Regions from separate parts of the Paenibacillus sp. PK4536 genome, predicted to be linked through region 2. Evidence: predicted binding sites of a transcription regulator. Region 2 holds the regulator's gene; each other region holds the start of a gene.
What was found. Region 2 encodes LexA, which represses DNA repair genes until DNA is damaged. Its sites were predicted from a motif close to CGAACATATGTTCG; they were not measured.
Positions count from the first base shown of each region.

Region 1: parE (DNA topoisomerase IV subunit B) is a predicted target of LexA. The motif match lies at 4,973-4,986, and genes of this name have one in related genera.
Region 3: PO903_RS13245 (DNA polymerase IV) is a predicted target of LexA. The motif match lies at 3,570-3,583, and genes of this name have one in related genera.

Region 1 is NZ_CP126313.1:4,274,073-4,284,231, forward strand. Features, by position in the region: gene gyrA (DNA gyrase subunit A) at 142-2,604, opposite strand; gene PO903_RS18975 (hypothetical protein) at 2,614-2,736, opposite strand; gene parE (DNA topoisomerase IV subunit B) at 2,788-4,773, opposite strand; gene PO903_RS18985 (ABC transporter permease) at 5,140-6,129, opposite strand; gene PO903_RS18990 (ABC transporter ATP-binding protein) at 6,122-7,141, opposite strand; gene PO903_RS18995 (GDSL-type esterase/lipase family protein) at 7,185-8,003, opposite strand; gene PO903_RS19000 (DUF1450 domain-containing protein) at 8,229-8,501, opposite strand; gene PO903_RS19005 (CAP domain-containing protein) at 8,709-9,236, opposite strand; gene PO903_RS19010 (GNAT family N-acetyltransferase) at 9,381-9,836, opposite strand; gene purT (formate-dependent phosphoribosylglycinamide formyltransferase) at 9,826-10,159, opposite strand, start outside.
Region 2 is NZ_CP126313.1:4,110,658-4,120,816, forward strand. Features, by position in the region: gene rnz (ribonuclease Z) at 39-971, opposite strand; gene metH (methionine synthase) at 1,075-4,515, opposite strand; gene mtnD (acireductone dioxygenase) at 4,729-5,268, shown strand; gene PO903_RS18210 (HAD family hydrolase) at 5,359-6,153, opposite strand; gene PO903_RS18215 (hypothetical protein) at 6,253-6,774, opposite strand; gene PO903_RS18220 (DUF896 domain-containing protein) at 6,958-7,167, opposite strand; gene yneA (cell division suppressor protein YneA) at 7,377-7,937, opposite strand; gene lexA (transcriptional repressor LexA) at 8,204-8,830, shown strand; gene PO903_RS18235 (hypothetical protein) at 8,906-9,379, opposite strand; gene PO903_RS18240 (hypothetical protein) at 9,495-9,731, opposite strand; gene PO903_RS18245 (glycoside hydrolase family 127 protein) at 9,758-10,159, opposite strand, start outside.
Region 3 is NZ_CP126313.1:2,943,097-2,953,255, forward strand. Features, by position in the region: gene PO903_RS13205 (hypothetical protein) at 1-182, shown strand, start outside; gene PO903_RS13210 (hypothetical protein) at 195-668, shown strand; gene PO903_RS13215 (SMI1/KNR4 family protein) at 698-1,318, shown strand; gene PO903_RS13220 (hypothetical protein) at 1,332-1,706, shown strand; gene PO903_RS13225 (hypothetical protein) at 1,749-2,126, shown strand; gene PO903_RS13230 (hypothetical protein) at 2,138-2,485, shown strand; gene PO903_RS13235 (DUF6386 family protein) at 2,577-3,023, shown strand; gene PO903_RS13240 (immunity 26/phosphotriesterase HocA family protein) at 3,083-3,517, shown strand; gene PO903_RS13245 (DNA polymerase IV) at 3,720-5,009, shown strand; gene PO903_RS13250 (ferredoxin) at 5,220-5,462, shown strand; gene PO903_RS13255 (L,D-transpeptidase) at 5,702-7,114, shown strand; gene PO903_RS13260 (quinone-dependent dihydroorotate dehydrogenase) at 7,329-8,423, shown strand; gene yjbM (GTP diphosphokinase) at 8,476-9,300, shown strand; gene PO903_RS13270 (DUF309 domain-containing protein) at 9,284-9,763, shown strand; gene PO903_RS13275 (RsmF rRNA methyltransferase first C-terminal domain-containing protein) at 10,133-10,159, shown strand, end outside.

The DNA of each region.
Region 1 (10,159 bases), 160 kb from region 2:
CGTTCTTACTACTCTATGGTTAAAGTAATCCTATATTTTATGATCTATACGGTTGTTAACCGATTATTATGTAAAACTTCTCTGACTATCTGTAGATAGAAAGAGAAGTTTTTTATACCATTATTTTATTTTTACTCAAAGTCAGACTGATCCATTAGAAGATAAATCTTCTATGATACCAATAATCGTATCTGCCTTATCCATTTCAACAATTTGCTTACCGATATGTCTACGTTCATCGGTTTGAAGTGCGGCTTTGCTATTAAATCCGATCATACGATTTGGAGGTAAAATAGCCATAAATGAGCGATGTTCTTCACAGATAAAAGCACCAATAATACGATTACCATTTGGTTTAGATCGTTTACCTTCTTTGAACTCAAAGGTAGATAATCCTTTACCACCACGGCTTTGAGTCTGGTATTGCAATAATGAAGTACGTTTGGCATATCCAAGATCGGTAATGACCATCAATTGTCCGTCTTCTCCATCTACCCATAGGACTGCGGCGACTTCATCTTCTCCAACCAGTTGAATTCCACGTACACCTGTAGCAACCCGACCCATTGGATTGACTTCTTCTGCCCGGAAGCGAATACTCATACCGTCTTTAGTAATTAACATCAAATCTCTAGCTTGACCTGAACGGGTTACAGAGATAACTTCATCTCCTTCTCCAAGCTTACAAGCGGCTACTGCTCCTGAACGTTTGGTCGCATACTCTTTGATCTCTGTTCGCTTCACTTGTCCTCGCTTGGTCACAAAGATCAGATCGGCTTGTTCTTCTTCAAAATTACGAACAGGAACCATCGCCACAATTCGATCTTCACGAGTCATCGGGATAATATTAACAATCGCTTTTCCTGTTTCTTTCCATTTGAAATCAGGAATCTGGTGAACAGGCAGTAAGAAGTATTGTCCCCGCTGTGTAAAGACAAGTAGATTATCTAGTGTATTTACATTCATCACTTCGCGAATATAATCATCTTCTTTGGCACCTGATCCACTACGTTCTCCGCCCGAGCGATTGAAAGACATCATATTCGTACGTTTAATGTAACCGTCATTAGAAAGACTCACTAGCACATCTTCCGAGTTAATCATGACTTCCAGATTAACTTTCAACTCTTCAACTTCATCTTGAATAATAGAACGACGACTAATACCATGTTTATCATGAATTTCCATCAATTCTTTTTTGATCAATCCGACTAGCTTTTTATCGCTACCAAGAATAGCACGGAAATTGGTGATTTTCTTCTGAATATCGTTTAGTTCTTTTTCAACTTGATTAATTTCTAAATTAGTAATGCGGTACAATTGTAAGGTTAGAATCGCATCGGCTTGGCGCTCAGTGAGGCCAAACATCCATTGCAAATTATTTTGTGCATCTTGGCGGTTTTTAGACGCTTTAATCGCTGCAATGACTTCATCTAGTACATTGAGTGCTTTAGCTAGACCTTCAAGTACATGAGCACGATCTTCTACTTTATCCAGATCATGTTGTGTACGACGGGTAACCACTTCACGTTGATGCGCAATATACGCTTCCAGAATACTTTTTATTCCCATTTGTTGAGGCGCTTTGTTAACGATAGCTACCATATTGAAGTTATAGGTCACTTGTAGATCCGTTTTTTTGAGCAAATACGCTAGAATGCCTTGCGCATCTGCATCTTTTTTAAGCTCGATCACGATCCGTAGTCCATCACGTCCGCTCTCATCACGTACTTCAGCAATACCTTCTACTTTTTTCTCCAAACGGATATTTTCCATCGCTGTGACAAGACGTACTTTTACCACTTGATAAGGGATTTCGGTAATCACAATTTGCTGTTTACCGCCGCGTAGTGTTTCAATTTCTGTTTTAGAACGTATGTAGATACGCCCTTTGCCTGTAGAATAGGCATCACGAATCCCGTCTCCACCCATAATCGTACCACCTGTTGGGAAATCCGGGCCTTTGATATAGTTCATCAGTTCAGGCAATTCCATTTCAGGTTTTTCCATCAATGCAATACAACCTTCGATCACTTCACGCAGGCTGTGCGAAGGAATTTCTGTTGCAAAACCTGATGAAATTCCGCTTACGCCATTGACTAATAAATTAGGATAACGAGCTGGTAAAACGACAGGTTCTTGCGTCGTATTATCAAAGTTGTCTTTAAATTGAACCGTATTCCGATCAATATCACGTAAAATCTCCATCGCAATCGAAGATAAACGAGCTTCGGTATAACGCATTGCTGCTGCTGGATCATCATCAGGCGATCCCCAGTTACCATGCCCATCGACAAGCGTATGACTCATTTTCCAAGGTTGTGCCATCCGTACCATACCATCATAGATCGATGAATCACCATGAGGATGATAGTTACCCATCACATCACCGACTGTTTTAGCTGATTTGCGATATCCTTTTTCCGGTGTATTGCCTGAATCGTACATCGCATACAAAATACGACGTTGTACCGGTTTCAATCCATCACGAACATCAGGAATCGCGCGGTCTTGAATAATATATTTAGAGTAGCGACCAAAACGGTCTCCAACGATTTCTTCTAGAAATGCTGGTAAAAATTTATCGTTATTTTCAATAGCCATCCGTTCACCTTACCTTCCGAGCTTATCGCCGGATAATTTTGAAGCCGCCGCAGAGTACAGAGGGAAGTGAATACCATTCCAACCAAGCACGGTATGATGCTCACTTCCATCTGCACTAAAGCAGCGGCTCATTTAGTTTGATCATCCATCAAGATTACTTTTCTATATCACAGATACAATTATTTACTCCACGTATTCTGTAAAGTCTACGTTTTCGACGATCCAACGTTTACGAGGATCAACTTTATCGCCCATTAATGTAGATACACGACGTTCTGCTTTGGCAGCATCTTCGATCTGTACTTTAAGTAATGTACGACTTTCAGGATTCATCGTTGTTTCCCATAATTGATCTGGATTCATTTCACCTAATCCTTTGTAACGTTGTAAATCTACATTTTTGCCGAACTCTTTCATCGACTGATTCAACTCTTCGTCTGTCCATACATAACGTTCTTGCGATTTTTTGCCGGCACGTTGAGAAATCTTGTACAGCGGAGGTTGAGCAATATAGATACGACCGTTATCGATCAATTGCTTCATATAACGATAGAAGAATGTTAATAGCAACACTTGAATATGTGCACCATCGGTATCCGCATCGGTCATAATAATGATTTTGGAATAATTGCTATCTTCTATGGCAAATTCAGTTCCTACTCCTGCACCAATAGCAGAAATAATCGCCCGATATTCTTCATTTTTCATTACATCTGCAAGTTTGGATTTCTCTGGATTCATCGGTTTACCTTTGAGTGGTAAAATAGCTTGAATCTTGGAATCTCGTCCTTGTTTCGCAGAACCACCTGCCGAATCTCCTTCGACAATAAACAGTTCATTTTTGGAAAAATCTTTCGATTGCGCTGGACTTAGCTTACCGTTCAGATTCGAACTTTCGCTACGTTTACGTCCTGTACGCATATCATCACGCGCTTTACGAGCCGCTTCGCGTGCACGAGAAGCTTGAACTGCTTTTTTGATCAGCTTTTGAGCGACTTGTGGGTTTTCTTCGAGAAAGCGTTGCATATTTTCAGCGACTACCGCATCTACTGCTCCACGTGCGGAAGAACTACCCAATTGGTCTTTGGTCTGACCGACAAACTCTACATCTGACATTTTGACGCTTATAACCGCCATCATGCCTTCTCGTAAATCTCCACCTTCGAGGTTTTTATCTTTTTCTTTGATCAGTGCTGTTTTACGAGCATAATCATTCAATACACGAGTATATGCTGCTCTAAATCCTGTCTCATGTGTACCGCCGCCCCGTGTAGGGATGGAATTTACAAATGAAGCAAGCGTTTCAGTATACCCTGCATTGTACTGCATCGCTACTTCGACTTCGATATCTTCACGTTCGACATTGAAATGAATCACATCATGAAGAACATCTTTGCCTTCATTCAAAAACTCTACGAATTGACTAGCTCCGCCTTCATAATAAAAACGATCTTCTTTATCATTACGATCGTCTTTAAGTAAAATTTCTAAGCCTGAATTCAGAAAAGCAATTTCTTGCAGACGCTCAGCAAGTGTATCGTAATTCAATGCAATTCCTTGTTGGAACACACGAATATCTGGTTTGAATGTAACTTTTGTTCCTGTAATTTTGGTTTTGCCAATGACTTCAAGACCACTTACAGGTTCACCTACATGCTCTTTTTCTTTTTTATCAACCCAATATTCAAAACGTTGACGGTGAATACCACCATCACGATAAATTTCTACTTCTAGCCACTCGGATAATGCATTCGTTACTGAAGCACCAACTCCGTGTAGACCTCCGGACTTTTTGTATCCTCCACCGCCGAATTTACCACCTGCATGCAAAATAGTAAATACAACTTGTGGTGTAGGTACTCCACTTTTATGCATTCCTGTCGGAATACCACGTCCGTTATCAAAAACCGTAACCGAACCATCTTTGTTCAGTGAAATCTCGATTTTTGAACAATGTTTTGCCAAATGCTCGTCAACTGCGTTGTCCACAATCTCCCATACGAGATGATGAAGCCCAGATGAACTTGTACTACCGATATACATCCCCGGACGTTTCCGTACGGCAACCAGCCCTTCAAGCACCTGAATGTCGTCAGCATCATACCCGGAAACTGGCGGATTAACATTACCACGGGATGAATTTGTGAGTGAATCGATCTTTTCGACCATTCATGGTCCCCCTCTTTAATCTAAATATTGCTTTGTTCTGTTTGACCTACGATTAGCATTATAAATCTTAGTCGAAAATTATACCATAGGTAAATCAATAATCGCGCTTGACCCCGAACCATCATATCATACGCTTTTATTTTGTCGACACTTTTGATTTACATAAAATGTAATTTATTCGGCAGATAAATATATAATGCAAACACATGTTCCTTTTATTCCTTAAGTGTAATCTAATCTTTTCATTTCGTAAACCCACTTGTCACATTATTCTACGATTTCCCATTATATTAGCTATAATGATCTTTTGTAAATAAACTTGCCTGCTGATCTTCATAAGATAAGCAGGCAATCATACTATACTTTTTAATTGAGCACATCTCTTTTGGTAAATACAGCAAACGAAACAATAACTGACGCTAATGCCCATACTGCCAATACGCCAAGCGAGAATGGTAATGTCATGCCTTCAATCGGTGCCGGGCTTCCTGATAAATAATTAGTCAGTCCCAAATTAACCATAAATAAATATTTAGCTGTGCTCCACGAAGCCGCCATATTGGTCAAAATGGTACCTGCAATCAATGCCGCCATCATAATAACAATACTGGCTGCGGTACTTCGTACTAACACAGATACCATAAAGGCAAGTAATCCGACGGTCAAACCGACAAACCAGATCAATCCCATTTGCATCAAAATAAATTGCCACTGGGCTATAGCGTGTACACTACTCATATCGGTTCCTGTATCACCCGGCTGGAATCCGGTAAATACAGGAATGTTAAATCCACTATATCCGAATGCTGCCCCTGAGATGACGTAGGAAATAATAAAGGTTGAAACGACAATCAGCGAGACAAACATCGTCAGCGTAATGAGTTTACTTAACAATACTTTCCACCTACGAATCGGCCTTGTAAGCAACATTTTGATCGTTCCGCCTGTTCGTTCCGCCGATACCAGATCAGAAGCAATCGTCATAATAAGCAGTGGGATAAATAAGCTACTGGAGTTATCTAGAAATTCGCGAGTAAATGTAACGCCACCCGGTTCATTCGGATTCACATCATTTTCTAAATAATATTGCATCTGTTGAACAAACACACGACGGTATTTTTTCCATTCTTCAGGTACACGATCACTACCTAATGAGTTCTGGTTATCTGTGATTGCTTGCTGTAATTCAACACGCCAATCTTCACCGAACTTGGTGCGATTTTCTTGGGCTTGACGCATCTGCGCATAAGTAAACATCGGTACCAGTACTAATAAAACCAATAGCACGACATAAAATCTTTTTTTCTTAATAATTTTTATCGTTTCATTCTGTACCAATGGCCATATACTATTCAATAAATTCACCTTCTGTCACGCCCAGAAATAGTTGTTCCAATGTCGGGCTAAGTTTTCGTACATTATGAATCTGAATCCCTGCTTGCACAAGTGTAGCAATCGTTGTCGAAATGTATTCTTCAGGGGTTGCGGTGATAATAGAATGCGGTCGAAGTGATGCTGCTGTATCGTTATCCAAGTTAGAACTCTCCAGATCAAGCACTTGAATAGAAGGTATTGATTGAAGAATCTGTTCTCCTTGTGCTTGAGGTTCTAATTCCCATATCACAAGATGCTGTGTATCTTCTACCAGCTCTGTTACTCCGCCTACAGCAATAACACTTCCTCGTCCCACAATCGCCACTCGATCACAAAGCAATTGAATTTCACTGAGTAAATGACTGGATACAAACACAGCCATACCTTGCGATGCCAGTTCGCGGATAAAAATACGCATATCTCGAATCCCTTTAGGATCAAGTCCATTGGTCGGTTCATCTAAAATAAGCAATTTAGGGCGACCTAACAACGCTTGAGCGATCCCAAGCCGTTGACGCATACCTAGTGAGTACTTGCTTACTTTATCGTGGATACGCTCATCCAGACGGACAATCTCGGTGACTTCTTGAATCCGTTTTTCATCGACACCGGGCTGCATCCGTGCAAAATGCTCTAAGTTTTCCCATCCTGTCAGGTAAGGATACATTTCAGGATTTTCAACAATTGAACCGACATAAGCCAAAGCCTTCTCCGGTTGCTTGGTCACATCGTAACCGCAAATATTGATCGTTCCTTCTGTAGGGCGAATCAGATTCACAAGCATTCGAATCGTTGTTGTTTTACCTGCACCGTTCGGTCCTAGAAAGCCAAAGATTTCACCTGCTTTGACTTCAAAAGTGACATCTTTGATAATCCACTTTTTGCCGATTTTCTTTTTGACATGTTGGACAGATAATACAATCTCTTCTTGAGATGGTACAGACTGCGAATCAGCCGTTGCTATGGGATGGGTTGTTGTTAATTTAGAATCCATTATGATCTAGCTCCTCTCTCATTTCCATACAGGGTATACCTCATTATTCGATACTCTGGACGACACGTTCTGCAATTTGTTCATAACCTGTACCATTAGGATGGAAATGATCAGAAGATAAATATTTATTTAGATTTTGCTGAAATAAATCAAACGTAGGAATAAGCGACATATTGGATTGACTATTAATAATATTCAGTGCGGTAGTATTCCATGCGGTTACAGCTTCATTACCAGGTACACGTATTTCAGGCAAATCAGAGAATGGGTTATACAGTCCGAGGTATAAAATATGAGCGTCTGGATTAATTTGAGCGATTCGCTCTAAGATTTGTTGTAATGTTTTGCTGGCTTTCGGTAAATTGGCAAGCAATTGTTGTTTGCTTGGCGCTTGTTGTGTATTACCAAGGGCTTCTCCAGCATTAAATAAATCATTAGCACCGATCGATACAAAAATCATATTCGATTGTTTCAGTACATGTTGGACACCGGGTTCTTCTAATGAAGAAAGTACTGATGCTGTTTTCTGACCGTTAATGCCTAAATTGGCGATTAATTTAGCTTCTTTGCCGTTTTTTTGCAATAAGTCTATGGTTCGACGAGCAAATCCACTACCGTCGTCATCTCCTGTACCTTTAGCAAGTGAATCTCCTAAAACAGCGATTTGAAAAGATCCGTCTGTTGCAACAGTCGTTGCTGGTTTTGCTCCACTTGTTGTTGAGTCGGATGTATACGTGCTCCCTACAGGGTTTAATACATCAGAAATGGCATAAATAAAGCCGCCAATCAATACAATCGTGGCTACAATGGATGTGATGCCTGTGATTCGCCAGATACGCACTGACGATTTGGATGATTTCATTATTTGGCCTCCTGTGTTAGAAATATGAACAACATCTGCCACTTGGTATGATGACTCGCGGTTCATTTTAATATAGGTTATCTATCTATTATATACAGTACGTGTACAACTTCCAAACAGTTAGAAACTATCACTTCTATTTTTAAATCGATAGACAGCAAAAAGAAGATGGTTATATTATCAATCCACCATCTTCTATACATAGAATGATCTATTTAAAAGTAATTATTGTTTTACTTTCTTCTTTTCTTTTTTACCTTTTTTATCATTAGATGCATGAATCATTTCGACCAATTTGGCATATAATAGTTCTGGGGTTTCTTCGCATATCAGTGTCTTTTTTCCCACTAAAGCGATCGGTTGTTTGCGACAAGCTTTACACTCGCTTAAGCAACTTTTTTGCTTTTGCTTCACAGCAGGGAACTCTTTTTTAAGTGTTTTATAGACTTGTTTGGTACCGAGCTTTTCATTTTTCGTGCAATATTTGATCGTTTTCATCGCTTGTTGGCTCCTCTATCTGTTGCATTATTGCTATGGATATCATCTTATTTACCCTAATGAAGACCAATATGTAACGATTATACTGCTTATGAGCTTATAAAAATACCTGCTCCTTCTAAAAACAAAGGAAACAGGCACTTTTTATTCTATAAATCTGATTTTCGACTGCATCTGTCACATTTCATTATTGCATTTTGTAGCGTATTATTTTCCGATAAAATCTTGTACCCATACTCCATTTTGATACCCTACACCGATTGATGTAAAGCTAGAACTTAAAATATTGGCTTTGTGACCGGAGCTATTCATCCATGATTGCATCACTTGAGCAGGAGATGTTTGCCCTTTGGCGATATTTTCTCCAGCTGCACGATAACTAATTCCATACGTTTTCATCATTTCAAAAGGAGTTCCATAAGTTGGTGACGTATGATCAAAATAATTATTTTTCACCATATCGATAGCTTTATCTTGTGCCATCGTTTGAAGCTTGGTGTCTACCGTTAATGCTTTTAGCCCTGCTTTGCTACGTTCTTGATTGACCAATTGCACCACTTCCGCTACAAAGGTAGAGGTGTCTGCGGATGCACTTTGACTGGCATATACAGGTTTGGTTGTTTTCACATGATGTGTAGTAGCCGCTTGAGCAGGAGCTGCTATCGTTACTGCTACAAGTACTGCTGCGGCAGCAGTTGAGGTGATTCGTTTTAGTAATGTACGATTGTTTTTCAATGGTGTTCCTCCTTTAAATTCAGAATCACCGTATATTTTACCATCTATTGGTATTTAATTGCTATTTTCGCTCTATGATCAAAGCAAAAAGGCACCAGGATTAACCTGATGCCTTTTCGAAAGGTGTGGCTGTGTATAGCGGAATTACATTTTTTTAATGTACCGGCATCCAATCTTCTCATAGCCCATATGTTGATAAAAAGAGCATGAGGATAGACGTTCGTCACGGTTCATTCCTGTTACATAGACAGAGTGATCTCCAGCTTCGTTTGCTTGCTTTTCAGCTTGAGCAATCAATTCACGTCCGATACCTTGACCACGATAATTCGCAGAAATGATTAGACCTGTGATTTGCGAAGTCTGTTGACCTGTCTCATATGAAGTCTCACGGTACATAGCGATCATACCGACGACCTGTCCTTCACGTTCTGCAACAAGAGTCAAAAATTGCGGTTTGCCTTCCAACGCTTCCATACGGTCGCGCAGTACACTTTCCGTCATCGGATAACGAAGTTCACGCATTAGAGCAGTTAGAGCTTGAACATCTTTACTTTCGAATTTACGGACTTCTGCAACAGGCATTAATACACTAGTCGACATGTACATACTCCTCTTTTAGCAGAGCTGCCGCTTGCACGGCTCGCTTCCGCGCAATTTCCACACTTTCATCCGCACTGAGAGCTACCGCCATTCGGCGACCCGGCTTAGTCTCCGGCTTACCGAATACACGTACTTGCGTACGGGGTAACTTCAATGCCTCATCTATTCCGCCAACGACAAAATCTTTGGAAGCTTGTGTTGCTTTCAGTGTCGCTGATGCGCCAGGAGTTAACAAATGAATACTCGGAATCTCAAAACCAAGAATAGCTCGAACATGCAGAGCAAACTCTGATAAATCTTGAGTAATCATTGTCACCATACCT
Region 2 (10,159 bases):
GGCAAACGGTATCCTTATATTGCCGCAACAAAAATACTTCAAACCGACTTAGAAGTGATCGGAAATAGTACATGTTCTTCTGCTAACAAAGTATTTTCAAACACACTTTTGGCTTCTTGAAGCAAAGGCTCAAGTTGCTCACGATCTTTATAACGGGAGCTGAAATGAGTCAAAATCAATTCGTGTGCATTCGCTTCTTTAGCTGCATGTGCCGCTTGTAATGTAGTACTATGATAATAATTATGAGCAGTTTCTTCCATATCTTGCAAGAAAGTAGCTTCATGCACCAATACATCTGCATCTTGCGCCAGCAGACTTACATTAGGACAAGGTCTTGTGTCTCCTAGAATCGTAATTATTTTTCCTTTTTTCGGTTTTCCTACGACTTGATGAGAGTGTAATGTTTGTCCATCTGCTAACTGGATACTACCTCCGTTTTTCAACTGCCCGTAGAGAGGTCCTGGCTTAATCCCATGATGTTTTAATATTTCAAAATTCAATTGTCCCGGGCGATCTTTTTCAATAATACGATACCCGTAACTATCAATACGATGCTCTAATAATGCAGACTCTACGCGAAACATTTCGTCTTCAAAGACTACGCCGCCTTCGTGTTCCACAATATTCAACTCATATTCAATACGTGATTGACTGAGTTCGAGTGTGGTACGAATATATCGTTCTAATCCTACAGGACCATACACTGTCAGCGGAGTCACTCCTCCTTGATAAGCACGACTGGATAATAATCCCGGAAGACCGAATAAATGATCACCATGTAAATGAGTAATAAAAATCTTTTCTAATTTACTTAATTTGAGTAAAGAACGTAATACTTGATGCTGAGTACCTTCTCCACAATCAAATAACCATAAGGCACGGCGTTCTTCATACATTCGCAATCCAATAGAGGTCACATTACGCTGAAGTGTAGGGACCCCTGCATTGGTTCCCAAAAAATACAATTCCATCTCTCTCTACCTTCCTTCTGTGTTCGCCAAGTTCCGTAACAAAAATCCCCCGATGGGTCGGAGGATTCTGCAATAATAACAGATGATACAACTCAATCTATAGTTACGCCTTATCGACATTAAAATAACGAGCTTGTGGATGGCTGAATACCATCGCTGATACTGAAGCTTCTGGCTCCATCATAAATCCTTCGGTTAATTCAACACCGATATCTTCAGGTTTTAATAAAGCAAATAAAGGACCTTGATCTTCCAAATCAGGGCAAGCAGGATAACCAAATGATACCCGAATCCCTTGATAACGTGCGCCTAAGCGTTGCTTCATCGTCATGGTGGCTGGATCAGAGAATCCCCAACTATCACGCATCATATGATGAACACGTTCTGCAAGTCCTTCTGCGGTCTCTAGAGCTACAGCCTGAAGAACATGGGAACGTAGATAATCGCCTTTGTCTTTCCACTCTGAAGCAAGTGCACTAATCCCCTGACCGGCAGTGACTACCATAAATCCTACATAATCCATCATACCACTTTCTACAGACTTCAAAAAGTCAGCGAGACAGAGATAAGGCTCGACTTGTTGGCGAGGGAAAGTAAATGTATGCAAGATTCGGCTGTGATCTTCTGGATCATAGACGATGACATCATTTCCACTGGATTGAGCAGGGAAAAAGCGATACATACCGTGAGCCTGAATAATATGCTCGGTCAATGCTTTTTGCAATATTTCGTCTACTACCGATTTGAGCTGTACTGCTTTCGGATCTTCCTTCGCTAACAATTGCTCTACAGAACCTTTAAGCCCTAAATGATGTCCTAGAAGCATCTGCATATTCACATACGGCAAAATATGACCAAGCGGATAATTACGCAATACATGACGATCTAGATCAGGCGGAATATAGATCTGTACATTAGGATCAATATCTGATTTTACCGCACGAGTCAGTACAGGTAATGGCGCAACTTCTACCGCTACTGCTGTATCAATCTCATTTTCAGCGGCAACTTCAGCTTCGATCACTGCCCGTTTTTCAGGATTCATCAGACGGTTGGCTATATCAAGACCATCCATTGCATCTTTGGCGTATAATACCAATCCATCATATTCAGGTCGTATACGGTTTTTGGTAAATTTACGAGTTAAGGCAGCTCCACCGACTAGAATCGGAATCGCAATACCTGCACTTCGCAGATCTTGAGCTGTGGTGATCATTTGTTGAGCTGATTTGACCAATAGCCCTGATAGCCCGATAGCATCTGCTTTTTCATTACGGTATGCTTCGATAATACGTTCAGGTGGTACTTTAATGCCTAGATTAATAATTTTATAACCATTATTGGATAAAATGATCTCTACTAAATTTTTACCGATATCATGTACATCGCCTTTAACAGTTGCCAGCAAAATCTTACCTTTTACAGACGATTCATTTTTCTCCATAAATTGTTCCAGATAAGCAACAGATGCTTTCATCACTTCAGCACTTTGCAACACTTCAGCTACAATCAGTTCATTGTTATTAAACAATCGTCCGACTTCTTCCATACCAGCCATAAGCGGACCATTAATAACTTCTAGCGAGGAATACTTTTGAAGTGCCTTTTCCAAATCTGGAAGTAAGCCTTCTTTGGTTCCTTCAACTACATAAGAAGCCAATCGTTCTTCAACAGTAAGATTAGAATCGAGAACTTTCTTTTCTACCTTCTTATTCCGAAAAGCAGCAACAAATTCAGCCAGTGTTGCATCATTGGTGTTGTAAAGTAATTCTTCTGCAAGATGACGCTCATGATCAGGAATAGAAGCATATCGCTCTAATTTCTCCGTATTCACAATCGCATAGTCTAATCCTGCTTTGGTACATTCATATAAAAATACAGAGTTCAGTACTTCCCGTCCTGCTTCAGGTAATCCGAACGATATATTACTGATACCTAGAATCGTATGACAGCCTGGAACCTGTTGCTTAATTAAGCGAATCCCATCAATCGTTTCTTTAGCAGAGCCGATATATTGTTCGTCTCCTGTACCCACTGGAAAAACAAGCGGATCAAAAATCAAATCTTCTGTTTTGAGCCCATATTTATTAACAAGCAATTGTTGTGAACGCTTAGCTACTTCTAATTTATCTTGCGCGGTTATTGCCTGTCCTCGTTCGTCAATTGTACCTACCACTACAGCAGCGCCGTATTTATGAATCAGTGGTGTGACATCTTCGAACTTTTCTTCACCATCTTCTAAATTGATCGAATTGATAATCGCTTTACCTTGCGAATAACGAAGAGCAATATCAATCACCGCAACATCGGTTGTATCGATCATTAATGGAGCTTTTACTTTTTTGACAACCAAATCTAAAAATTTCTCCATATCATAGGTTTCATCTCGATCGGGATCCTGTACACAAATATCTATCACTTGTGCACCATTTTTAACTTGAGCACGAGCAATCTCAGAAGCTTCTTCGTATTTGCCTTCTACAATCAGTCGTTTGAACTTACGTGACCCCAGCACATTGGTACGCTCACCAACCATATAAGGACGATTATCTTGTTCAATATAAACAGGTTCGATTCCAGATAAAGCAGGCGGATGTGTGCCGATCATAGGACGAGGTGGATACTGGGATAATAATTCATCCATCACTCGAATATGTTCTGGTGTTGTTCCGCAACAGCCACCTGCGATATTGAGCCAACCTTGTTCAGCAAAAGCTGCCATTTTGCGCCCTAGTGATTCTGGAGATTCATGATAATTCCCATTTTCATCCGGCAAACCTGCATTAGGATAACAACTTACTGCGGCTCCTGCCATTTCAGATAAAGAACGAATATGATCACGCATAAATTCAGGCCCTGTCGCGCAATTTAGACCTACTGAAATCGGATTCAAATGTTCTAAAGAAATATAAAAAGATTCTATGTTCTGTCCGGCAAGTGTCGTACCCATGGGCTCAATTGTACCGGATATCATTAGAGGGAGATGAATACCGGTCTGTTCAAACGCATTACGGATACCGATACTCCCTGCTTTCACGTTCAATGTATCTTGCGAGGTTTCTAATAGAAGTACATCTGAACCGCCTTCTATCAAAGCAACAGCCTGTTCCTGATAACTATCCACCAGCTCATCAAAAGTCACTCCGCCAGTAACCGATAATGTTTTGGTAGTGGGTCCCATAGCGCCTACAACATAGCGTGGGCGTTCAGCAGTGCTGTATTTATCAACAGCAGCTTTGGCAAGCTTTACTGCTGCTAGATTCAATTCTCGTGCTTGATCCTGAATATCATATTCAGCTAAAACGACTGATGTTGCACCAAATGTATTCGTTTCGATCAAATCTGCACCTGCAGCTAAATATTGTTCATGGATTTCTTGAATAACATCGGGACGTGTTAAAACCAATATTTCATTACAACCGTCCAGATCATCGCTCCCAAAATCATCAGCTGTTAAATCTCTTTGTTGAATCATAGTACCCATAGCGCCATCCAAAATCAGAATACGCTGTTCAAGTCTTTCTTGTAGGTCAGGCTTCTTCATCTATTCGATCCTCCCCGCAAAACGTTAGGCTTTAGTTTAACAGAAACCTTTTAACTAGAAAAGAATCTTATTTGTCATGTATCGATATATTATGCTTATAATGAGAGGGACCAACTTTATCTACACACAGGATGAAGTTTCTATGAAAGTATCGACAAAAAATGCTTTTTCTTTTATAATACAACATAAAAACATTGAAAGAAGGGTAATCCGATGGCTGAAATCAGAATTAGAAATACCAACGAACGAATTGCTGGAGATGACAAGGTTCTGGAGTTTTTGAACAAACATGAAGTGGTATATGAAAAATGGGATGCTTCCAAATTAGCTCCTGAATTGCAAGATAACTTCACTTTAACAGATGAGCAAAAACAAGCGGTTTTGGATACGTATGCTGAAGAAATCAAAGACCTTTCAGCACGTCGTGGTTACCGTACTTGGGACGTGATTACATTATCTGAGTCTACACCTGATCTTGAAGCGAAGTTAGCTAAATTCGAAGAGATTCATACACATACAGAAGATGAAATTCGTGCGATCGTATCGGGGAACGGTATTTTTATTATCAAAAGCCCTGAGCATGGATATTTCGATGTTGAGTTAGAACCAGGCGATGTTATTTCTGTACCTGAGAATACACCTCACTTCTTTACACTTGTTGACAATCGTAAAATTGTAGCTGTTCGTTTGTTTGTCGAAACAGACGGTTGGATTGCTGTTCCGTTTGAAGATAGCTCTTTCCAAAAAGCATAAGTATACACATACAAAATCCCTTACCGCTTTGATCGGGTAAGGGATTTTTGTGATGTGTTTGATACTATTAGTACGTAACCGATCAGTCTATTACACCAACTGAGCTGTAATCTGATGGATCTCAGTTAAGCTTTTAATTTCATAATCAGGCTTGATCTCACTATCATTGACTTTACCATTACGATTCACCCAGACAGACTTAATACCTGCTGCAAGTGCGCCTTTGATATCTGTAGTAAGCTTATCCCCGATCATCAGTGCATGATCAGGTTGTACTCCCAACAAACCAAGCGCATGCTCAAAGATCTCAGCATTCGGTTTCCCTTTGCCAAATGCACCCGATACAACCACCTGATCAAAATAAGGAGCTAATTTGGGCACACCGTCTAACTTTTCTTGTTGCAAAGCAGGGCAACCGTTGGTCAGTAACAATAGCTTCACTTTACCTTGTAATTCATCCAAAATCTGAAATGTTTCTTCGTAGATATGAGGACGGTTACGTCGTTCTTGAACGAATCGATCAGACAGTTGTAGTGCCAAAGCTTCATCTTCGATCCCCATTGCACTTAGACCGTTACGCCATGATTCTTTGCGATAAGTCGGTGCAATTGCTTGCAATTGACGGAATTCTGGTTGTTCACCTGCGGAAAATTGAGCCCACAAGCCTTCAAACGGATTAATTCCTATCCATTGTGTAAATGGAAAAGTCTCATAGGATTCATAAAGTGCTCTTGCTTCTCTACGTACAGCTTCTTCCAAAGCGATAGGATCTACCCCTGTCGCTTCCTGAGCCACACGACAAGTCTCTGCAAAAGCTTCTTCTATACTGCGTTCATCCCATAATAACGTATCATCTAGATCAAACAACACGGCTTCAATACTCACTGCCTGTACCTCCTCAACGATAATGATTACTTTGACTATACTAGAACTAGATGGCTTGCTCAGATATAGATGCTATATGCCAATCATTCTCCAAAAAGCTTACGCTTTTTCTTGAATCGTAATTTTGTGTTGTGCTGCAAATGTACGCAAATGCTCGCTCATTGCATCTGTATCATAACGGTTTAGAGTACGAGAGAATACCCAGCTTCCACCTTTGGAGCTATGTTCAATAACAACATATCCTTTTTGAAGACGGATACTTTTCACTTGAGATGAAGAAATCAGACGATCACGATTAAATTTGGTTGTAATCAGTGAATCTCTACCAATTTTCAAGTACGGTTTGCGGAAATAAAGCATAACACCCAGTAAGATATACAATGCGACAGTAATGATAAAGATCGCACTAAATCCATCAGCTGTTGGATACATAATACCCATAACAGCATAAATAATTCCCAATATCACTAGAGCAGCTGGAAAAACAATATTTCTTCCTTTATATGCCGTATATTCGGAAATACTGGTTTTGCCACCGATAGAAGTCTGACCTTGTTTTCTACGTGTAGCATTGACTTGCTTTGAGTTACGTCGAACTTGCCTTTCCCAGGAACGGGACATACTTTGTTTCCCCCTAATAGATAATGTAAGCCTTACAATAAAAGCAGAAGACTTCCTTCTATCTTATCATGCCAGAACAAGCCCCAAATTTCTATAGCAAAATAGGATGCTCTGTTCCAGATCGGCTAGAGCACCCTTACTATCGTTCATTTTTCTTTTGTAGATTGAAGCTATTATATGTTCTTATTTCTGACTATTTTTGGTGTTATCCGATGGTTCAGTATCTTCTACAAATTCAATTGTATCTAATTGTTGACGGAAATTACTACGAATATTATTCAAATAAACAGCACGTAATTCATCACGCTCTATCGTTTCTTCTGCTGTAAGACCTGAACTTTTCTTTTTGCGAGCTAATTCATTGATGCGTGTAATCAGTGTATCGATATCCATAATTAACCTCCATGTGATCGGTGTGCTTTTTGCCCCACTAACTTTGACATGTAAAAAAAAGCTTGTCAAGATCTATAGATCTCAACAAACTTTGACGATATTGATCGTTCGATCACAATATTCATAAACGGATGACGTTATCCCATACACAAACTACCTGCGATACATGTATCCATAAGTCATGTATATATTAAGTTTAGTATAGTGTATTAATCGTAAGGAATAACCAACACATCTCCTGCTTGGATTTCGCTTGAATCCAATTGATTCTCACTACGAATCTGAGCAATATAATCTCGTGTATCTGTCTGTACAGATTTGTATTCTTTCGCAATACTCCATAGACTGTCCCCTGCATGTACCACTACTTTTTGTGTAGGGCCTTCTACTTTGTCTGCAACTACGAAATTATGAATAACTCCACCGTATAACAATACGCCTGCAAAAACAAAACATACCATCAAACGTCCGCCTGATTTCCATTTTACTTTTTGCGCTGTGCTTTGGATAAGATGAAGTGTTTTTTGACGTAACGTCTTTTTGCCTTTTGGTTGAATCGGCTTACGGATCTTCTGTACGGTAGGTACGTAAGTCCATTCATCCACAACTACATCTTTGTCCGCTCGTGTAGCATGAATAGCTTCTTGTTGTGCTTGTTTTTCCGAATAACCTGTTGATGTATGATGTATATCTGATCCTGATGTATCAATCTGTTGTTCATCCTCTTCAGACTGATTGTGGATGCTACGATATGTAGTATATTTTAACATTGTCATCACGCTCCAAACATTTGTTCTTGTTTTCTCAAATTCACTATAACACGAACATATGTTTTACTCAATAGTTTTTTACGAACTTTCGTTCGTGTTTTTTATCGCAACTTTTGGACTATAGATAATGCTATTTAGATGATGAATAGACTACGAAAATAAGCAAATAACAAATAAATATACAAATTTTAGAACTTATGTTTGTACGAACGGTAGTTCTATGTTATAATTTTGCCAAACGTTACTAGCATTGGGGTTGATAAGGTATGTCAAAAGTTTCAAGTCGCCAACAGGCCATTTTGGAATTTATCCGAAATGAAGTCAAACTTAAAGGTTACCCGCCATCTGTACGTGAAATTGGTGAAGCTGTAGGTCTTGCTTCTAGTTCTACTGTACATGGTCATCTGGATCGTTTGGAGAAAAAAGGACTGATTCGACGCGACCCGACCAAACCTCGTGCCATCGAGTTGTTGGGTCAAGAAGAGTCTGAAAGTAATATTCTTTTCGCTCAAACGGTATCTCGTGTTCCTATTATTGGAAAAGTAACCGCCGGTGTTCCGATTACAGCTACAGAACATATTGAAGATTACTTCCCTCTACCACAGAATTTTACAGGTGAAGGACAAGTATTTATGCTTTCTGTAGTTGGAGACAGTATGATTGAAGCAGGGATTTATAATGGTGATTACGTGATCGTACGTCAACAACAAACCGCTGATAATGGCGATATTGTTGTCGCTATGACAGAAGACGATGAAGCAACGGTCAAAACTTTTTACAAAGAAAAAGACCATATTCGTCTACAACCTGAAAATCCTATGTATCAGCCACTACGTCTGACGCATGTTACGATTTTGGGTAAAGTTGTAGGTTTGTTCCGTAATCTGCACTAAATCATATGTATCATAAGAAAAGACCACTATCTTAATCGGTAGTGGTCTTTTTTGTAGTTTATTACTATTACATATTTATTGTATATATTTCCATAGAGCCGTTTTAATAACATCTTCAGCTTCGATCTCACTAAAAGGAACATCTACTTCTTTTCCATTCTGCTCCATTTTATACATCCACACAGGATGATCGATTGGATTTAAATATAATGATTCTACAGCAAGTTGAGGTTTTCCTGGATTGTGTGAGCAACTATATTCTATATAAGCTTCTCCATGATAGTGCTCAGTCAGATTTTTTTTCACGGCATTGATCGTAATAACAACGAGAGCGATTGTAATGACTAATTGAGTTCCATCTTTTTTTTGAACACTACAATCTTCTTTGAAATTTTCTTGGATCTCTTCTAAAATCGTAGAAAACTTCATCCATAAATCTTCGCAGTGTTCCAAAAAATGTTCGTGGATTTCTAAAGAATAGGTATGAGCTTTTTCCTTCTCTACTTTCTCTTCTCGCGCACGTATTGCCGCAGACTCAATCCAACCCATAACCTCACCTCTCTCATAAGTTAAATTACCCTTTCATCATAACCTAATCTGAGAGAATGAATACCTTTTATTTCCTCTTACTATTATATTTTTCCAACTAATATCTTGTTCTACCTTATCCAAAAAGCTTAGTATCCATTAATTTAGCTAATAATGCTTTGAAATCTTTACTTTCTGCTTTTTCTGCTAATTGAGATTCTAATATATTGAATTTTTCTGCTACAAAATAAGCATTCAAAAATACGCTCAGATGATCTTTGGCAATCGCTTCTGCATTCTCTTTATCTGATGAATAACTTGAAATCACAGTGTATGCAAATTTTTGGGGATCAATTTTCATTTTGGATTTCATTGTGTATTCTCCTTTCTGAATGTTTATTAAGCTTTATTAAGCCATACACGCATTTCGCCTATTTGTCGGTTCGCCCAGCAGTAATAAGGAATTAGACGTAACGCTGTAGACTTATACGTTTGAGGAGCTTTAGAAGCATATAATACATCTTCCCACTCTGGTTCTATATTTCTTTTTCGAGCTTCTACTTTAATCGTGCCTACTCCACCTAATAATTGTTCATCAAATTCATACTCATATGTCTGATCTTGCGTTAACTGAACCAAATGCAAATGCTCTCCATTATCAACCTCTTCTGCACAATATATAAATGGCCCTCGACCTATAGCAACTTTGCCTATATCCGCCCGTACTAATGGATGAGCGGTATATTCTTTAATCTCCATCGGTAACTTCAATTCTAGCTTGTCATTACTATGCCAGATTCG
Region 3 (10,159 bases), 1.2 Mb from region 2:
ATGAATTAGAATGGGAAAATGAAGAACCTCGCGGATATGATTCAGAAATCTTTTTCAATTATTATGTTTACAGTTATCTACTTCTGAAGCAAGCTCTACCTATATTTGAAAATATCTCACGTCATACGACAGATCAAGATATGCAAAATACGTTGCAGGACTGTATGGAGTACTTGGAATAAGGAGGATGGATTGTGCAGTATATCAAGTCGTTATTTGAAGATGAAATATACTATTTTGAAGTGGATGATCAACGGGTAGCTTATCGCCAGATTGTGATAGCAGAAGGTCAATCCAAAGTATCGATTGCGCCTGATTTTATGCTCGCTGAGAAAGAAGTTGATTTTGAACCGGATGAACAGATTGGTCTAATTGAATTTGAAATAATATGGGAATCTGCAATCTCATCCTATCGAAAGCAGTGGGATTATTACAAACAACAGTACTTGCCCGGTGATTCGGTAACTGGCATATTACGTATGTTCTATCCGCAAGGTTGTCTTATTCAATTGAATGAGCATGTGTATGCAATTGCCGATACAACAACATTGCCTGAACAGATGAATGGACAACCGATCGGAGTAGGATTAACGGTAACCGGTATTGTTAGTGGTTATGATGAGCAGAATCTATGGGTACAATTGGATCAATGTACGATCCACAGCTAGTCTATATCGGTGAAAGGAGATTATACATAATGAGTGAGCAGATTCAGACTCAACTCATACGAATCTATGATAAGTTGGAGCAATTGCGGATACAGGATAGTACATTTCAAGTATTCGGTGCTTTTCATCATCAGTATCGACTAAATACTGTCCAAACTGAAGCTGAAATCATTGCGTTTGAACAACAACATCAAATCGTATTACCTGCGGATTATCGAGCATTTTTGTTACAAATCGGTAATGGCGGGGCAGGGCCTTATTACGGATTAGAACGGCTAGCAGATGGCATCTATGAATCTTTAGATGATAAAAATGAAGCATTCGGACTGGTGAATATTTCGGCTGATTTTCGGTTTACTGAATCGTGGAATCTATTGTCTGCTGAGGAAGAGACAGAAGATGAGATTGATGAAGAAGCTATGTATGATGCCAAATGGGCAGATGGAATGCTGAGAATTAGCAATTATGGTTGCGGTGTATCGATTAATTTGATTGTACGAGGGAACAGTTACGGAGAAATATGGGTAGATGATCGATTCAATGATGGAGGAATATATCCAGATCATTATTTTGATAATCCCAATCGCTTACATTTTTTGGACTGGTATGAACTCTGGTTAGATCAATCGTTATTGAATCCAAGCAGGTAGGAGGGGTTTGAAATTGAATCCATTTATAGAGCAAGACGATGAGCGGGATGGACCGTTGCGAACGATAGAGGTTAATCAAGCGGAGATTGTTGCTTTTCAAAAAGCAATGTTGTATCTGAAATTTGCTTGTGAAGAAACAGATTCACTATTGTATGCAGGTAGTGATTCGCTGAATAGTCTACTTTATAAAATCATGAAAGCAAGTGATATGGCTGAAAGTTCGGTTTCATTTTATAATCAATCGTCTCTGATGAATGAAACATTTGTTGAGGAAAAGTTGAAGCGTCTAGAGCAAGAGCAACCCTATGTGAAGTCGTCCACTCACGAGCAGACTCAACAATGGATGAAGTCGTACATGTATCCGTTCCCATATTCTGGTGAAAAGTAAATTGCAAACAGATGTCATTTCATAAGAAATGAGGATGTACCAATGAAAGCTATTACCTATAAGCATAGTAAAGCTGATGGACTACTAGGATATGAATTATTGCCTGCACGTTATGGTGAAAAGTGGAATCAGATCGAAGCCGATTCTGTTTTTATTTATGCGGGTGATTTTGATTATTTGATGCCTTATCTGAAAAAGCATTATCCGATTGTTGATCCGGTGACCAAAGATCGATATGGATACTTTGATACAACAGGATTTAATCCGATCGCCAAAGCGCTCTGGACCAATATATTAGCCGAAATGAAAGCTTATCAGACCAAAGATCGTGAGCTCAAAGCTTTTATTCGCTCACTGGTTACATGGTTAGAGATACAGTTGGAATGGGCAGATGAGATTATTATTTTCGGAAATTTATGAGGTGAGTCATCGTGGGTTGGGAATACGGTATTCAATGTATAGAACATGATAGCATAAGTAAAGAACAGCAAGCCAAGCAGTTAATGGAGCAGTTAAGACAGGATTTGGTTACGTTAGATCTGGGTGATATGGTGATAGAGCAGGTAGACGATGGGTTGGTTATCACAGATCCTTCTCATACAGAGTGGCCGCATGTGGCACAGATTCAAGTGGAGCAGGCTGAGCTAGCCATTGAATCTATAGCCGAAGGCGAAGTGTATATTTATTGTTTGTTTCATCGACATGACGCACCTGTACGGCGAATGATTGATACCATCCAAACAATTATTTCTACCGAAGATAAGTGGATTGAATTGTAAATGATCATAAGAGTACTGGAAGAGATGAGATTGTAATCAGGATCAGATGTGCACATTATGAAATGAGTATAACCAAGAGAGGAGCAATCCAATGTCTAACCAAATTCAAGTCATTACAGACACAGCTACATTGTGTATTTACGATCTTCAAGCCCTTAAACATCGGTTAGAAGATACATCCGATTGGTGGTCTATTCCTGAAGATGAATTACTAGAAGTGAATTTAGGAAATGTTGCTTTTCTCAATGTAGGCGCAGATGGCTTATACACGATGCAACAGGTAGAAGATATACAACAACCAGCCGTACAATTGTGGATCAATGTTTCTTCGGGTCAATTGTATGCAGGAGCAGCAGAAAATGTAACAGGTGGCGATCTAGAACCTGAAGATGGAGACAGTGGACAGTATATAACGCTTGAACCTGGTGTCTATCATTTGAAAATAGCACGAAATGAACAACAGATTGAGTTTGCGCTGTTACGGACTGAGCATCAGCAAGCTACGAACGAGTTCAAAGATTTGATTCGTATAGGATAAGTAATAAGGAGATGAGCCCATCAGAGGACGTATTAATAAACGAAAAAAGGAGTTAGGAGATGTTTAAAAAGGTAAAGTATAAAGCAGGCGATATTTTTATGATTCCAATGCATGATCATCGATTTGCGATTTGTCAGGTGATTAGTGCTCTGCATGACCGATTTAAAAAGGTATTTTCATTTGGTGTGCTTTCTATTCAAGAAGATGAAGTCTATCACGGGGAACAACAGTATCTTTTATTTACAAATTATCGAGGATCTTTCTCCATGATCGTTACCGCCTCTAAATTACTCGCAAAAGGAACATGGCAAATCATCGATTATGCTCCATTATCGGCTGAACAAGCGTCGTTGCAATATTTCTCCGTTTCTAACCATCTATATCATAATGACGGCTACATCAGAATACTTGAAATCAGTGAATTACAAGATTATCCTCCACTTTCTGTAGCAGGATATGAATTAGTACAAAAGTATCTGGCTCAGTATCCATAAGGTTGAAATTGATTCATCTCTATTCAGCTCCAATACATACATAATAAAATGTCGAACGTTTGTACTTATTTTTAGAGGGATAGGATAGGCTAAATGATACAGTTACGATATAATAAAACCATACGATATTTATTGTAAATGATTCGGATCATCGAGCAAAGGGAACAGGGTACACTCTACACAGGCAAGGAGGATGATCAACTTGAGGCATCATGCCAATTACTACCCTGCCAAAGGAAGGGTCATTCTGCATGTGGATATGAATGCTTTTTACTGTTCTGTTCATACGGCGGAAGAACCTGACAAATATCAAGGAAAACCAACTGCTGTTGCGGGTAGTGTTGAACTTCGTAAAGGAATAGTGGTAACTTCATCGTATGAAGCTAGAAATCGTGGCGTCAAAACAGGTATGTTAGTTAGAGAAGCTTTACAAAAATGCCCGAATCTGATCTTAATTTCGCCTGATTTTTATTTGTATAAACAATACTCGATGGCATTTATGAATATTGCCTATAGTTATACGCCAATGTTGCAAGCAACCTCCATTGATGAATGTTATCTAGATATCACCGGTTCAAGTCAATTCGGTACACCTCCACAGATTGCTGAACAGCTACAACAACGGATCTGGGACGAATTGCATTTGCCGTGTTCGATAGGGATTGCTCCTAATAAATTACTGGCAAAAATGGCTTCTGATATGAAAAAGCCTAAAGGAATTTCGATTTTGCGTATACGAGATATGCCCAAGTTGTTGTGGGATAAGCCATGTGGACAATTATTTGGTGTAGGTGGTAAAACATCTGCCAAATTGGTAGATATGGGTATTCGCACGATTGGACAACTGGCGGCGGCAGATGAAGCTCGCTTAACAGCTAGATTTGGTGTAATGGGAAGCTGGCTCAAACAAGCGGCTAACGGTATTGACCATTCACCTGTTGAGATTGATCGTGAAGTCAGTAAGTCGATAGGGCATACCACAACATTACCCGCAGATATTCAAGCACGTGATGATATCAGAAGAGTAATGCTCAATCTAAGTGATCAGGTGTGTCGCCGATTGCGTCGTCAGAAATTAATAGCACAGACGATTCAGATTACGATTCGTACACCAGATATGAAAACGATCACCCGCTCCAAATCGCTGGCTGTTCCTACCGAAACCGCTGATGAAGTCTATCGTGAAGCTTGCGCATTGTATGATCGCCATTGGGGAGATCGTGCGCCTGTACGATTGCTGGGTGTATCTCTTCAGAATTTGCAACCGAAAGAAGAAGCGGCTCTACAAATGGATTTGTTCGATTATAGTCGTCAACCGGTCAAAGAACAGTTAAATGAAGTAATGGATAAATTACGTGACAAATTTGGCGAAAGTGCGATTTTGACAGCAGGCATGTTAGGTAATGATCCTTCGGTATTGATTCGCAATCACAAAATCAGAGGAACTTCGCTGCAAAAAGATAGAGTTATCTTACCAAGTATGGAAGAATAGACGCTAAATAGACATTAAAATAAAAAAATATAGTTTAAATTTTAGGGAATCTTGGATTAATGCAAGAGGTATGTTACAATTTGTGTATTGGAAATTGCTGGTTATTGATTTGAAATTATCGATTTTTTATATTATATTGTGAGTATATGTACACTGGTGTCGGTTCTCAAAAAGACAACTGGTAAGTAACGATAGGAGGCATATATAAAGATGGGGAAATATAGTTGGGTTGATAAAGATACATGCATCGCTTGTGGTGCTTGTGGAGCAACAGCTCCAGACGTTTACGATTATGATGATGAAGGTTTGGCAGAAGTGATTTATGATGGTGATGCTAACCGCGGTATAATGGCAATTCCAGACGATATGTACGATGACTTGCAAGATGCTTGCGATGGTTGCCCTACAGATTCAATCAAAATTGCTGATGAGCCTTTCGCTCAATCTGAATAATTTAGATTGTATTTATAATATCATAAATACAGGGTCCGAATAAAAGGCGTTGCAGAGGCACATATGTGTCTCTCAACGCCTTTTATCATCTTTTTAAAGCCCCTTGAAGAAATACACAGATTAGCCGATATAAATAATATTGTAGTACATTTTAAATCTAAAGTAATTATCCCTAAATGGTACATACTATAGAGAAAATATAGAATATTGGAGCGCAGTGTCCATGCTGGAGGTAATGAATGAAAAATCTACTCTATCTAAAGCGATATGTCAAAATGCATCCCAACAACAGAATGGGCTGGTATTTGTTAGGTAAAGAATATGAAGCAGATGGGCAAATGGGTAAAGCTAATTACTGTTACAACAAAGCTGGAGATGTATACGAAGCGTTTGAACATAGCAAAGTCCCTGCTGATATTTTGAAAGATTATGAAGCCAAGCTCATGGAAATGGCTGAAAAAAGAGATCATAAAATACGTCGTTGGCGGCGTAGCTTATTCGCATTATTATTGCTTTTTCTGATTATGTTACGTTCTGTAGACGCTCCTCACGCAACAGATGATCCTCTTGCAGATCACTTGGCTTCTCAACCAACCAAGTTACCTACTCAGGTAGCCTCTCAAAAACAACCGAAAGAAACGTTCAAAGGATACTCTGTGCCGCTTAGCTTTACAGCTGAAGCATCGGGGATTCATAGCAATGCTTCATTATTGGCGGTATCCAAGTATATGCAACAACAATTGTTCCAAACAGCACCTCAAGTAGCCTCAGTACTAGGTATGGAAAAGCAAGATGATTGGTTGATATGGAAAGACAATATGCCTGTATTATATACAATGGCTGCAACCAAGCAACCCGGACAAATCGATCTACAATCGTATGATCCAGAAGCTTGTAAGTGTAAGCCGGGAGAACTGGAACGTTATACTAATGAATCTGCGGCATGGGTACAGCAACAAGAACAATGGATTGTGATGCAGACTGCGATTACGAATTATATTACAGCTAAAGGGAATCTTCCGGCGCAGATCAATCAATTGGATGCTCCTTTTCCCGGTAACTGGTTAGCAGGTAGTTCGGATACGATGAATAGCACATTTACAGCATTGAAAAAATGGCAAAGTCGTCCGGGACAAAGTACAGGTGATAGTGAAAGTACCAGAGGAGACAAAGCTTTCTCCTCTACACTGGGTAATCATCCTTATTTTACAAAGCCACTTGAAGTGATCGTAGACAGAGAAAAGCATCGCTTGGCGATTGTAAGTGGATCGATTATTTTACGCAATTATGAAGTCGGGCTAGGTGGAAGCAAAACGCCTGAAGGAACGTTTAGAGTATCCATTAAAGTGATCAATCCAAATAGTAAATCCAAAGGAGAATTTGGAAGTCGGGGTATGCAGTTATCGGATACAAATTATGCTATTCATGGTACCAATGATCCGGATAGTGTTGGGAAAGATGAATCGCTAGGTTGTGTGCGGATGGATCAAGCCGATGTTGAAGAATTATTCGATATGATTCCGTTAGGTACCAAAGTGACGATTGCGAGTAATGTGTTGCCGGGTGATCCTGCGATACCGACTGTACGTTTCAAGACAAATCGCACTCAAGATCAGACTGATCCTTCCCGTCATTATCATTGGTTGAATTAGGATGGTTCCTTGTAGTCACTGGTTTGATTCATTATAGACCGTTTGAGTTTATGTACACAGTGGACGCTCTTTTCAAATGAGAAGAGCGCTTTTCTTTTGTCACAGAACAGGATAAACTGGTATAGAGAATGAATGTACAGGTTAATATACTATATTCCTTGTACATTCATGCATAAAGGCTTTTTGTAAATGCCAGGAACGGAGTGAATGTGACTTGCTTTATCGCAATGTTTTCAAACCTATGTTATTTCGGATGGACCCGGAAAAAGCACATCATATGGTTATTGGAGGTCTGGGCGCGGGAGTGCGTATACCAGGCACATTAGCTGCTATGAAGTCGATGTATGGGGTGACAAGTACACCAGATATGACGACTGAATTGTTTGGACTTTCATTTCCTAGTCCTGTTGGTCTTGCGGCAGGGTTAGACAAAAATGCTCAGGCTGTTCCAGGATTGTCTGCGTCAGGTTTTGGATTTATGGAAGTCGGAACAGTAACACCCAAAGCACAATCCGGTAATGAATTGCCACGTTTGTTTCGCTTGCCTTCAGATGAAGCGCTGGTGAATCGGATGGGCTTCAATAATGAAGGGGCAGCTGCTATGGCAGGAAGACTGCGTTCATTGTCTTCAAGACCTATTCCTATAGCAGTCAATATCGGTAAAAATAAAGTAACGTCTAATGCAGATGCAGCTAGCGATTATGAAACGTGTATTCGCACATTGTATCGATATGCTGATTTTTTTGTAGTTAATATTAGCTCACCTAACACACCTGATCTGCGAAACTTGCAGCATGGTGATGAATTAAAAGATTTGCTCAGACAAGTGATGGGTGAAATGAAACGACAAGCGAAGCAAAATGGCATGTCCAAATCGGTACTGGTCAAAATTGCACCGGATGTCAACGATAATGAACTTGAACATATGGTGGATACGATTGCTGCAAGTGGTGTAGCAGGTCTAATTGCTAGCAATACTACGCTATCTCGTGATGGATTGACTCATCAGCATGCGAGTGAAGCAGGTGGACTAAGCGGCAGACCACTAACCAAGCGATCCACAGAAATCATTTCTCAAGTGTATCGTCAGACTGAAGGTAAACTGCCAATCATAGGTTGTGGAGGCATTTTCTCAGGACAGGATGCTTATGACAAAATCAGAGCGGGTTCTAGTCTGGTCGAGATTTATACTTCATTTATCTACGAAGGACCGGAAGTGACCCGGAAGATACATATGGATATCCGGGAGCGTATGCAACGTGACGGATTCACACACATTTCCCAGGCAGTGGGAGCAGATCATCATTAATCCAATATACCCTCGACTCAAGGAAGAGGTCATAGACTAAGGAGGCATGAAGATGGACGGAAGAGACTGGGGATTATTCTTGCTTCCCTATGAGCAAGCGGTTGAAGAATTAAAAGTCAAGTTCAAAACAATGCGTTCAGAACTTAAAAAGCGTCAGGAATATGCACCGATTGAATTTGTAACCGGTCGTGTCAAAAAAATATCGAGTATTCTAGATAAAGCCAAACGTCTAGATGTACCGATGGATGAACTTGAAACTGGAATCGAGGATATCGCCGGCATCCGTATCATGTGCCAATTTGTAGAAGATATTCGTTGGGTTGCCCAGTATGTACGTTCTCGCAAAGATTTAACAGTGTTATATGAAAAAGATTATATTACTAACTTCAAAGATAGTGGATACCGTAGCTTCCATATGATTGCTGAATATCCGGTGCAGACCGCTTTCGGACAAAAAATGGTGCTTGCTGAGATTCAGATTCGTACACTTGCGATGAATTTCTGGGCAACGATTGAACACTCTTTGAATTATAAATACCATAACAGTCTACCGGACGATATTCGTAGTCGACTCAAAACAGCGGCAGAAGCGGCGATGGTGCTCGATAACGAAATGTCCAGTATTCGTGAAGATATTTTATCCGCTCAGAAAAGCTTTGAAGATGATTCTAGTATTGTGCATCGGATTCTGACGGATATCCACAAGTTGTACTTCTTCCATCTGATTGTAGAAGCGATTGCTTTCCGCAAGCGGTTTGATGAATTATGGCAAGAACATGATTTTGAAGGGCTCAAAGAATTATCCAGCGATATCAAAGTCATGCTTCGAGCAGAGTCAGTTAAAGTAAGTGGAGAAGAAGATGAAAGCCAATTTTGAGCCGCTGTATGTAGCATATCTGGTCTACTTTAATCGGGATCGCGATTATTTTGAATGTCATGAAGTGCTGGAAGAGTTATGGCTAGAGAAACAGCGAGAACCGGTATATCAGGGATTGCTACAAATTGCAGTTGCACTCTTTCATTTCCGCAATGGAACAGTGAATCATACCTATAATAAAATCGCTGGTGCTGTCAAAATGATGAAAAGCAGTTATAACAAATTACTGCCGTATCAACATCATGCACTCGGCATTAATATGGAAAAACTAATGGCAGATGTGCAATTGTATATTGAGCGACTAGAACATTATCAAGAACAACCTTTTGACTTTTATGACCTCAATATCCAAATTACAGACCCATTATTGCAAAAAGAAGTAGACCAAGCGTATCAGACCATTCAACCGAATCTACCGTTACGCACAGGCTACGAACGAGGTCCCAAATCGAAAGAACTCTAGCGCTTGGAAGTAGAAGCGCGACCCAGTCCAATCAAAAGTGATTTTTGCAAAGCAAAATATCTTACTCTAGCGCTTGGCAGTCAAAGCGCGACCCAAGTCCAATCAAAAGTGATTTTTGCGAAGCAAAATATCTTACTCTAGCGCTTGGCAGTCAAAGCGCGACCCAAGTCCAATCAAAAGTGATTTTTGCGAAGCAAAATATCTTACTTTAAGCGCTTGGAAATATAAGCGTACACACTAAGCTTGCCACTATGGCAAGCTTTTTGGTATGAGTAGCTTTAAACTATGGTAAAATAAAATAACGTTTGTCTGGATTTATGCAGATCAATCGATCTATTATCAACCTCAATTAAAGGAGAACGACCCAATATGGCTTTGCAACTCCCGCCGCTATTC